Regions from separate parts of the Scytonema hofmannii PCC 7110 genome, predicted to be linked through region 1. Evidence: predicted binding sites of a transcription regulator. Region 1 holds the regulator's gene; the other holds the start of a gene.
The links. The regulator NtcA, encoded in region 1, controls nitrogen genes in cyanobacteria. The targets are predictions, from matches to a motif close to TNTGTANNNNNNNNTACANA.
Positions count from the first base shown of each region.

Region 1 (6,066 bases):
TTTCAAATACAACAGCAACAGCGTCAGGCGATCGCTCTACTTGAGCCTCAAACATTTGATGAATGCATAACTCTAAGGAGTTATCTATTTCAGTCTGCTGGTTATGCTGTTGCACTTGACAATTTTTTTCTATTGTTAAGGAATTGTCATAAACAGATAAATTTTTTCTGGTGTTGGTCATGGGGATGCAGCTAATAACAAGAATTACGCAATTTCTAGGAAAAAAAATTTTTACCCGCTTGGGAAGTGAGCCAAAAATCTCTTGACTTATCTTTTAATCCAAAGATTTTTAATAGCGATCGCCACATAAATTCAAGAGTTTTTTGTTTTGAATTTGCTCTTGTGTCAATTTCAAAGTGTGACGAGCATTCTTGACGTTTTCACTGTCTTGATTTTCCTTTTCAAAATGTCTCAAATAAGATGTGAGATACTTAACGCGGAGTTCTAAATTATTAGTGGTTACAAGAAAAGGTAAATCTGATTCAACCATAAAGCGAATAGCTAAAATGGGAATGGGACTTTGAAGGGGATAAAAATTGGAATTGTGCAAACCGGGGCTATAATTGCGCTTGTGAAATTCCCCTAACATCAACCCTGCATCTACAAAAAATTCCTTGAGCTTTTGTTGCACGCTATCAATCAGACGAGAGGTATCGTTTAGCTTAATGTCAGGAAAAATTAAGAGAATAGTGTTGGTCAGCTCAGTTTCTTTGTTCCGTGGCTCTATTTTTAGAAAAATATCTTTATAGCTTAAAACTAGTTCTTCAATTTCCTGTAACTGCAAATTTTGAGCACGGATAACTCCTAGTTGGATACTATTTGTCTTGAGCGCATGAGGTACATAAGGGCATACAGGACCCGATCTACCTAAATTTGGGTGAGGTTTTGTCAAAAAATTTTTAATCCACTGTTGGATCTCAATTAAATAGGGAAGGTCTTGTTGAAAGCGTTCTATCTCAACAGGTGTGTAGAGTTGCATTGTGACTCCATTCCTCAATTTGGTTAGCGTAGTGTTTTTGAGGCAAAATTTATTTCATGCAAAATGAAGCGAATTATAGCTAAGCATACGAAAGTCATGGTCATTTTACATAAGGGATGTCTCCCTTATCTCATAGCCAATGTATTAGAAAAAATACCGCAATAGTATCTCTTCAGCAAAAGGATTTTATGTCATTGTGAAAATTGTCTAAGTTGACTAGCACTTAAACCTGGGTTTTTTATTGTGAGCAATTAAGTTTCAGTTTGAGGCGTAGTGATTTATCTCAAACCAAAATTGCCTTAACTGAACTTTGTTTGAAATTTTGCTAAGTTTACAAGGTTATTATTATTCATAATTGGTTAAATTTGTCTTCAAATATTACTTAATATTGTAAAGTTTTTGTATGGAAAACTTTTTGTTGAAAACAAATTTAAATTACTTTGAATACAAATAAAAAATTAGTCATCCTATCCTCAGGACAGCTACTTATTTTTTCATTCAACTGTCTTGTTTGTCTAAGACCGAGCAGAATTTTTTTTTAAATAACTTATTTTAAAATCATTTTTGATTTATTATTTGTCATTTTACTGATTAACAATAATTATCTATTAAAGAGATAACACAGTCATATGAAAATGGTGTGTAGAGATGATGACAATCAGTTGACAAATGGATACTATATAAAAAAATCACAAATTATTTATAAAAAATTGTATAGCAGTTTTCATCTGTATGAAGTAAACCATGTTTGGGCGCATTGCCCTGCGCCCAAACGTACCTCGATAGGAGAAGGGGGTTCCCGCGTTGAATCAACTGCGGTGCTACTCATACAAGACGGGCAAGGATAACCCGTTCCACATTCCGGAGATAATTTATTTTTTGCAGTAGAAATTGTGAACGACGATCCTGACTAGTTAACTTTAATCGTGCTGACTTACTTATGCTGAGTTAATGTAAAGCTATAAGAAGTTAGTTTTACTGTAAAACTTGACAATTAAGCGTCGTGAGTGCCAAGCGTTTACCAGAAACCACTGCCCATGTCAGGATTATCCGTCAATCCTGGCAACAAGGCTATCTCGAAGGTGAAGTCAGAGCAGGCAATTTTGAGTGGCAGTTCCAATGGCATTTCCATCGCGGGGAACTTGCTGTCAAGCCTTCTCAGGGACGTGCTTTAATTAAAGAACCGTTGGGTCGCTTTTTAGAGCAACGAGACTACCAACTCGAACCGGGCGGAGACTATGCTTTCACGATTCGAGCAGAATTGTAAATGATGAATGATGAATGATGAATGATGAATTTGTGAACCTTCAATTCATCATCCATCATTTCGTCAGCCGATTTAAGTATCTTTCAATCAGCAGGATGGCAACAATGTCATCTATTGGTCTAGGGGGTTGTCTCATACCACGGGGTAGCAATCTTGTCAATCCTCTAGGAGGGTACATTAGCCAATAGCGATCGCGTGCTTCTAAAGTGGTGTATCTCTCATCTATTAAGATAATGTTTAATGAATCTGTTAATTCTTGATAAAGTTGTTGTTTCCAACGCTTAGCTGTTGTTTGGTCTCCCATAACCAATAAGGAAATGGGATACTTTTGTCGCAGCGATAAAATAGCAGCGATCGCACCATCGGAGGGGACAACTTCGTGATAGTAAATTTGCCTATCTACGCCCATAACAGCTAAACCACACTTATCTCGACCTGGATCGAAGCCCAAAATGACTGGTTGCGTTGGTGAAAATTCAGGAATAGTCATTGGTCATGTGTTGATTTAAGTACTAAAAACAACTTGCCCGTTCTGAATTGCTATCAGTTTTACTTTGAGTGGTCCTGCCGTGAACGTGTCCTCTGCTGCAACAGCTTTAATATCTAATGGCAAATTATACTGCCTCAATTGGGTAATAAAGCGGTAAAATGTACTATCTATTTGAATACTGTCTAATATTCCAGCATTACGGGCGCGAAATTGCGAAGCCGAAATTAATAATTCTAGTCGCTGCCTTAATTGATAGGCTGTCATTTTTTGGGGATCGGCTGTTGTGGCAGCTAATACCTCACCTCCTGTAAAGACTTTTTGATTAAGCGTGGCATCGGCAAAAAATTGAATACCATTTTCTCCTCTAACGTAGTTACCAGCGCTAAACACTCGTACTACATATTCTCGACCATCTTTAATTTGCTGGCTGAGTTGCTCAATTTGCTCTTTAGTAACAAATAATATCTGTGAATTTTCTGTGTTTGTACCGGGTTCAGTGAGTCTGAGGTTAGCAGTTCGATTGGCTTCTTGTAACAGTTGAACGATCGCCTGACGCGCAGCTGGTGGTTGTTCAATCCGAACAACTCCAGAGGCGAGAACTTGACCTCGAACTAAGGCAAGTTTTCCCAAACGCAGTTCGCGATAGGACTGGTAGAATTTTTCCAGCCTTGCAACTTCCTGTTCTAGTTCATTCTGTTGTGTTTCCAGGTCTTTGAGGCGAAACTCTCTTTGAGCAATGACTTTTTCTCGTTCCGCAATGGCTTGGTTGCGTTCTTGAATGAGCCGATCTAGGTCATTAATTTTTTTGTCTCGCTGTTGAATAACCTCCTGTCGGTTAGCCAGTTCGCGATCGCGCTTTTCAATAGCTTCTTGAGCTTGGGCGATCGCTCTTTTTGCCTCGGCAAACAATTTTTGCCGCCCTATCTTAAGTTTTTCTACTTCTGCCAACAGCTTTTTTTTCTCAACATCAACGTTTCGCAGTTCAGCTACGGTTTGTTTGTAGCGTGCAACGACTTGATCCAGTTGAGTTTCCGTATTTTGGAGTTGAGCTTGAATTTGAGCTTGTTGACTGAGAGTGCGGCTGAGTTGTTCTGTCGTGCGATTCAGTTGGTTTTGCGTTGCTTGTTGTTTGGCATTTGCCTCCTTTAATGACTCATTGGTTTTTTGCAAACGTTCTTCTTTCTCTTGTTGTTCTTTTCTAGCTTGCTCTAGTTCTTTCCGCGTGACATCCAGTTGTTGAGTTGTGGATTCAAGACTTTCGCGCTTGCGACGAAGGTCTTTTTGTATATCCTCTAACTCAAACACTCCTTTGCGCAACCCTTCGTCAGCAGCAAACAAAATTGCCAGAGTTGATGCCGAGACTAAAGTTCCTGTAAGAATAGTAACCAGTACTGCTGTATTTTTAGGACGCAGATTGAAAAGTGAGAGTCGCGCCTTGCCAACTCGGGTACCGATACGGTCTCCCACTGTGGCGATCGCGCCTCCCAAAATTAATATTGCCAATATTAGGATGTACCCGGTGGTCATCTTTAAGCTACCGACGAAATCCTTCCAGATACAGCCTACTACTTCCAGCCATCATCTGTGGAGAAATTAGAGGAGAGTGTTGAGTTTTTAAGAGAGCTTTAAGCATAGCTACAGAGTTGCTTCTAACGAATTGACTCAACACTCAGAACTCTTTTAGGTGAATTGCCGACTTAAAGTAACGGGCTTGTGGACAGTAATCTTTTTCTTATGAATGGAAATCATCTTTTTCTCGCGCAGGTCACCTAGTAGCCTGGTTACGGTAACGCGAGTCGAACCAATTGCTTCCGCTATTGCTTGATGAGATAGCTTCAAATCAATTGTGATTCCATCGGCACAAGGAACGCCAAAATCACGACAGAGAATTAATAAAAAACTCACCAATCGCGAACCCATATCTCGGTGAGCAAGGGTTTCAATCATCATCTCTGTTTGTAAAATTCGCGAAGACAGTCCGCGCAGCATTAACATCGACAATTCTGGGTTTTCCTTGAGTGCTTGCTCCACCTGTTCAATTGGAGCTGACAGTAGTTCAACAGGTGTAAAAGCAACTGCATGGTAAAACCTATCTGATTTGTTTCCTGTTAGCAAGGACAAAACGCCAAAAACACTATTTTCCCGAAGTAGTGCTACGGTTATTTCTTCTCCTGCCTCGTACACCCTGGAGAGTTTAACGGCTCCTTTCAATAAGAAATACACTCGTTCGGCAGGATCGCCAGGGAAAAAGATGGTTTTATTTCGTTCAAACGTCTCCACAACAGGAGGAAAAGCTCCTGTTGCCATCTGACGAAAAACGTTTGCTAGGGCCTTATCTTGTGTCATCATCTCCCTTCCCCTACCCAATGCCGGAAAAATTAAAACTAATTCCCTAAGAATACACCCGAAAAATCAAGAACACATTGTCAACCTTTTTGTTCTTTCCTATACTTATCCTCTGGTGCTCATAGTTAATTGTTCCTCATGATACATAATTTTTCCTGTTTAGATCTAGTACTTTTTAATAGTTAATTACAAAAGTTTTTGTAAAACAGTTTTTTAGAAAAAACCCGAAGATATATTGAGATTTCCCGAAGCTTTCAGTAACAATTTTCTGGTAGCTAACAGGTACCCGGATCATGATAATTACTAATACTGCTCAAAACTCCAGACAACTAGCGTCAGATTCTAGTATGCTCAAGCATGAAAGTTCACATTAAGAATTAATATGCTTGACCTGACAGGAAAAAAAGCTATTGTAACAGGAATTGCAAACAACCGATCCATTGCCTGGGGGATCGCCCAACAACTGCATAAAGCAGGAGCAAATCTGGGGATTACTTACTTACCAGATGAAAAAGGCAAAATGGAAAAGAAAGTTGCAGAACTGGTAGAACCCCTCAACCCCAGCTTGTTTCTTCCTTGTGATGTCCAAAATGACGAGCAGGTTAAGTCAACCTTTGAAGAAATCCAGCAAAAGTGGGGGAAGCTAGATATCCTCATCCATTGTCTAGCGTTTGCCAGTAAAGATGACCTGACTGGAGACTTCAGTAACACCTCTCGTTCTGGCTTTAATCTGGCAATGGAAGTGAGTACTTACTCTCTAGTACAGCTAGCAGGGATCGCTAAACCTTTGATGACTGAGGGAGGAAGTATTGTCACTCTCTCTTACCTGGGTGGTGTACGAGCAATTCCCAACTACAATGTCATGGGAGTTGCCAAAGCAGGGTTGGAAGCTTGCGTGCGCTACCTTGCGGCTGAAATGGGTTCTGCCAATATTCGGGTAAACGCCATATCCGCCGGTCCTATTCGTACCCTCGCCTCTAGTGC
Region 1 is NZ_KQ976354.1:10,260,618-10,266,683, reverse strand. It holds gene WA1_RS43410 (amino acid adenylation domain-containing protein) at 1-181, opposite strand, end outside; gene WA1_RS43405 (DUF6875 domain-containing protein) at 290-979, opposite strand; gene WA1_RS43395 (DUF3146 family protein) at 1,983-2,246, shown strand; gene WA1_RS43390 (pre-16S rRNA-processing nuclease YqgF) at 2,302-2,736, opposite strand; gene WA1_RS43385 (DUF3084 domain-containing protein) at 2,752-4,263, opposite strand; gene ntcA (global nitrogen regulator NtcA) at 4,417-5,085, opposite strand; gene fabI (enoyl-ACP reductase FabI) at 5,465-6,066, shown strand, end outside.

Region 2 (6,066 bases), 120 kb from region 1:
TGTCCAAAGAAGGACTGCTCTCTCGCAGTTTTTTGTTTTTAGTTATGGAACCAACGCTTTCTCGACAAACCAGACAAGTCGCGTAGTTTTGAGCAATGACCACTAAATGCCACTCTTGACTCAAAGCATCTTCTGGTTCAAAGGCAATTTTCTCATAATGTTCCGAGCTATTGGTGAAATCCGTTTCTGGTGCTGATAGTACGTATATTTGATTGCTTCGCTGAGATAGCCTCTGATACCGATGAGCTTCTTGGCGGTAAAATCGCTCTCGCTGGAAGCTAGCGATCACTAAAGGCTGCTCTAAAGTCGCCGCCAAAATTTGATCTTCCATCGCATGGGAGAGCGCCGTTAAGGAAGCTTTAAAATATATCTGGGGCCGCAGGTAGGGTAGAGCCTGTAGCAATTCACTCAGCATGGAAGTCGAAATGCTCATCAATGTCTTTTGGTAGCCACAATCTCAGATAAAATCCATGTCACAGCTGATTGTACAAATTACAACGGACTCTTTAGTTAATAAGATGGTTGCAATATGTAAAGAATTGTGAAACTCCTCTCAATTAAAAAATAAGGAGCGGGCTGTGGGGTATAGGGAATGGGTCTTCAAGATATGGAGAAGACGCTTGCCACAACCATTGTACGTTGTAGTTATTCATCGGCTGATATTGGGAGGTTTCAATAATAGCTGACTTGCATAATCTAATATAGTTCACCAAGCTCTACTTTAGGTAGTGGTGAGTGGTTAAACGAGGGTGGTGTGTCCTCCGGCTATGGTGGACAATGCTCACCCTGCGTGTATTTCAAATGTCAAAATATGTAATTGAGTTAGCAGTTTTGTTACTAAAAAAAATATATTTATTCTTTTTTAGCACATTTAAAAAAAATCTACTTAATATGTTAGAGATAAGTTAGAGAAAAGTTCAAATCTTATTGTTTGAGGTTATGTTTGAGTCTATTCTGAGGTATATTCACATTTTCAGAGGGAACAGGGAACAGAGAAACGAGAACAGGGAAATAAACACTTAAAAGTGCTGGTTTAAAAAAAGGTATTTTTCTTAGGGATTCGCTCTTGAGAGAAAAACATCTTTTTTTAAAGTGGGCGCTACTCCCACAACGCGCATTTTTTTAAAAGCGAACAAAGAACAGGGACTCCCCTGTTCCCTAGTTTTGTAAGAAATAAATATTTATAAAGATTTGATGTTGTGAGTTAGATCCATACCCTGTAACCGGGTGTATGCGATTATTATCTTTGCTCAGTGGCTCAAATCAGTTCGGATTGACGTCTTTTTTCCTGTTGACGCTGATGCGATAAGCACTATGATCGGCTTGCGCCAAAGGCGATAAGCACTCTTTCAGCTTGCGCTAAGAGCGATAAGCACTCTTTCAGCTTGCGCTAAGAGCGAACGCGAAAAAAAAGTAGACCTGTACACACGGATATTGCTGATGACACCGGATACCCTCATGACCCCGGAGAAAATTATTCTGGACGGAAAAACCTTTGTTCCTGCTGACCAAGTACCTATTTCAGAGTGGCCCTGCGTCATCAGTGAAAAACCGCAACCAACGTTGACGGTTAAAGATGATGATTTATTTTTCATAACAGACACTCTAGGAAATGTCTCTGGCTGCGGGCTAAATGACGGTCCCAGTTTGGGGCTGTTCTGCAGTGATACCCGATTCCTCAGCCGTTTGGAATTGCAAATTGAAGGGCATTCCCCCGTACTCCTCAGCAGTACAGCCGACAAAGGATTTTCACTGTCAGTATTATGTACTAATCCCAGAATAGACGAACGCCTGAGGCCAGATACATTAGGTATTCGTCGGGAATTTGTACTGAATGGCGCTTTGTTTGAAGAATTGGAGATAGCAAATTATAGCACAACTTCCATTTCTTTTGAACTAAGTATCAGCTTTGAAGCAGATTTTGCCGATTTATTTGAAGTTCGTGGCTATAGCCGAGACAATCGGGGTAAACTTTTGCGGCATATAGAGGAAGCACACGAGGAAACATCTTCTCTTGAAGGCATTCTTGCACAAGCTCAAAACCCCACCCATAAGGAACAATCACTCTCACTTGCCTATCAAGGTCTTGACGGTTTGGTGATGGAATCCCGCATTCAATTCCAGTATCGGCAACCAGACTATTTCAAAGGATATACTGCTATTTGGCGATTGGAATTGGCTTCCCACGAAACCCAAAAGTTGGGCTATCGAGTGAATTTACTCACCAACAACCAATCGAGTTCTACAGTCAGTGCTGCTATCACCTTGGGACAAGCAAAAGCTTCTGAGTTGATGGAAGAGCAAAACTGGGTGCATCAAATTACACAAATTCGTTCGGATAAAAGCTATTTTAATCAAATTATTGAGCGTGCCGAACAGGATATGTATTTATTGCGCCAATCTTTTGGGAAATACAAGACTGTTTCCGCAGGTGTCCCGTGGTTCTCCGCACTGTTTGGCAGAGACTCCATCATTGCGGCTTCTCAAACCTTAATGTTGAATCCTCAGATTGCGAAGGAAACTCTATACATACTGGCAAATTACCAAGGAAAAGTAGAAAACGATCGCCGAGACGAAGAACCGGGTAAGATGTTACACGAGCTGCGGTTTGGAGAATTGGCACGTTGCCAAGAAATTCCTCACACACCTTACTACGGTACGGTGGATGCCACTCCCTTATGGCTGATGCTATATGCTGAATATTATGCATGGACTCATGATGGAGAGACTTTAGAGCAACTTTGGTCTCATGCACTCTTTGCAATGGAATGGATTGACCGCAGTATGAAAAATACGGGTTACCTCAGCTACTATCGCAAATCTAAAAAGGGACTTGCTAACCAAGGGTGGAAAGATTCTGGAGATTGTATTGTTAACCGCAAGGGAGAGTTAGCTAACGGACCGATTTCCCTCTGTGAAGTTCAAGCTTATGTTTATGCTGCCAAACTACGCCTAGCAGAAATTGCTAGGATGAAGAAGCGCATTGATTTGTCAGATCGATGGACGGAAGAAGCCAGAAATCTTAAGCTTCGCTTCAACAGAGACTTTTGGATGGAAGACCAAGATTTTTGTGCCTTGGCTTTAGATGGCGATGGCAAGCACGTAGACAGTATTACCTCGAATCCAGGTCACTGCTTGCATTTAGGAATATTTACTCCAGAAAAAGCTTACAGTGTTGCCGAACGATTGCGCGGACCGGATATGTTTAATGGTTGGGGTATTCGTACCTTAAGTAGTTTATCACCTGCTTACAATCCAATGGGGTATCACATTGGTTCTGTTTGGCCTCACGATAACTCCCTCATTGCTATGGGTTTGCGTTCCCTCGGTTTAATCGATCAAGCCTTGGAACTTTTTGAGGGTTTATTCGACATGACTAACCAGCAGCCTTACAGTCGTCCTCCAGAGTTGTTCTGCGGCTACGAGCGCAAGGTCGATAATGCCCCCGTGCAGTATCCTGTTGCTTGTACGCCTCAGGCTTGGGCTACTGGCAGCATTTTTCAACTGCTGCAAATGATAGTTAACTTAGTGCCGGATGCTCCCAACAATTGCTTGCGAATTATCGACCCCGCCTTACCGGAGTCGATCGCTCGTCTGTCCCTACACAATTTGCGCGTTGGTGGTACAATTCTAGACTTAGAATTTGAGCGTTCCGGAAGCACAACAGCTTGTCGCGTTGCCAAGAAACGCGGTAACCTCCGAGTTGTGATTGAAGCCTGATAAAATTTTGGATTTTAGATTTTAGATTTTGGATTGAGAATTTCAAATCCAAAATCCAAAATCCAAAATCTAAAATTCATTTAATCCAAAATCTAAAATTTATTCTTCCTTTTGGTTCTCGATTTTCTGTCCTGGAGAAGCTTCGTAAAGTGCATCAAGTTTTTGGCGGGCGTCTTCAACGTTGATCGATCGCATGACTAACAATGGTTCTCTGATTAAGTTACCGGACGCATCAAGTAGCTCTGGATGTGGTGTAAATGATTTATGAGTGCTCCGATCTCCTAAAGATACGGATTTTGGCGGGTAAACTCGCTCTCTGTCAAAACTAAATAAAATCAAATTGCGAATTAAGTTTGCAACTGCTATGAAAGCTAGTAGGGTAAAAGCAAAAATGTAAAGTAGATGTAACATTGTTTTTCCTCCAGAAGTAGCAAATTCTAATGATGAGTTTTTAAATGCAGTCAGTGAATCCCAAAGATGCCAAATGCTTAACGCACTCCAGGTGCGCTTATATTCATAAAAATGAGAAATTTTAACTCAGAAAAAGGAAAGGTAGCATAATATACACATTGTTTTTGGAAAAAATGTTAATGAATCTTGACTTATATGCTGTCTCTCTGCTGTTCATTATCTCGCATTTGACGGAAGCGCATCGCTACATTCCAGCATTGCGATACCAATTGATGCCAAGGTACTAACGTTGCCATATCAATTCCTACTTTGCTGTCAGTTGCTGTAAATAGCATCTTAGCTGTGTTTACTTCCGCTTGTGCTTGCTTGACTCTCATGAGTAAGTCTGATTGTTCGTTTGGACTCATAAATGAAAGCTGCTCTGTTTCCAAAAAGTTACGCGATCGCGCAAACCAATACTGAAAATCTTCTAATAGTGGTTGCAAAACCGTTTTGAGCAACTCTGATTCAGATAAATTAGAGTCTTGCATAAATGAAAAGCATATTCTTAACTTTCATACTAATATTAACTCTATTTACGATTCTTAACATTTTTTCAATCTCTTTCACAAGTCAGAGATTTTTAAGCATTTGTAACATTAGCTACATTTCACTTATTATATAAAATCTTCAAGGCAATTGTACAGATTCCGCAGAGGGATTTTTAAAAAAACCATAAATACTCTAGCAAAATTGCTGATAATTATCACAACACTTGTATTAATTACTGCACAGTATTTGTCTTCTAAAAGTTTTAAAAGTTTTTAAATATTTTCCTAATTCTCAGAAAACACTCAGAACTCCGACTTCGCAGGAGAAGTCGGAGTTCTGGCAGCCATTTATCCCCAGTCGCCAGTCCCCAACCCCCTAATATAGCGATAAATCATCTTATAATTATGAGTTAACAATAAGTTAAGTTAAACTTATGTACAATCGAGTAAAACTCACCAGAACCGAGAGGATAGTTTAGTGTTGAACTCCTGTTAATAGTAAAATTTTAGAAAAATGTCAAATTAGTGAGAGCCATTAGTTAAAATATAGTGCCAATTCTTTGATTAGAAATAAATTGAGCCGGTGGGTTTGTAAAAATAAACCCACAACTATTCAACTAGTTATATTCAGATTAGATCTGACAAATCAAGATAGACACCCATGGGCAATTGTCCACAACGAGGGAATGAAAATTTCTTACCCCTACTCCCCACTCCCTACTCCCCACTCCCTGGTATCAGAGTCATGAGCGAAAAGCAACTATATACGGTTAGATTTTATGAATGACTTAATAGTTGTTAAACAATGAATGAAGAGACTCAAACATGGTTATATTGAAATACTAAGGTTTACAACCACAACAAATAAAAGCTGACAAGATGAAAATAAAAGTGTATTATAGTTAATTATATTTGTTATAAATTTAACTCATAACTTAACAGTTCAATCGTTTCGCCAATTATTTTATAGCCGATGCCGCCAGAATCATCTAATCAACTAGAACAATCTGAAAAGATAGTATATTTGCCGCGTACTAGCGAGTCAGAGACTCTAAAAAAAATTCGCCACACTGCCTCTCATGTTATGGCGATGGCTGTACAAAAGCTGTTTCCCAAGGCGCAAGTTACAATCGGTCCTTGGATTGAGAACGGCTTTTACTATGACTTTGACAATCCTGAACCCTTCTCAGAACAGGATTTGAAAGCCATTTACAAGGAAATGGTAAAGTTAATTAATAAAAAGCTACCAGTTATTCGAGAAGAAGTGAACCGCGAAGAAGCTGAACGCCGGATTAAAGAAATTAACGAACCATATAAGTTAGAAATTCTAGCGGACATTAAAGAGGAACCGATTACAATTTACCATTTAGGAAATGAATGGTGGGATTTGTGCGCCGGACCTCAT
Region 2 is NZ_KQ976354.1:10,376,335-10,382,400, reverse strand. It holds gene WA1_RS43715 (DICT sensory domain-containing protein) at 1-433, opposite strand, end outside; gene WA1_RS43710 (amylo-alpha-1,6-glucosidase) at 1,441-3,720, shown strand; gene WA1_RS43705 (DUF2973 domain-containing protein) at 3,820-4,131, opposite strand; gene WA1_RS43700 (DUF2605 domain-containing protein) at 4,323-4,661, opposite strand; gene thrS (threonine--tRNA ligase) at 5,635-6,066, shown strand, end outside.
Region 2: a site for NtcA is predicted at 4,761-4,780, ahead of WA1_RS43700 (DUF2605 domain-containing protein). Genes of this name have one in related genera too.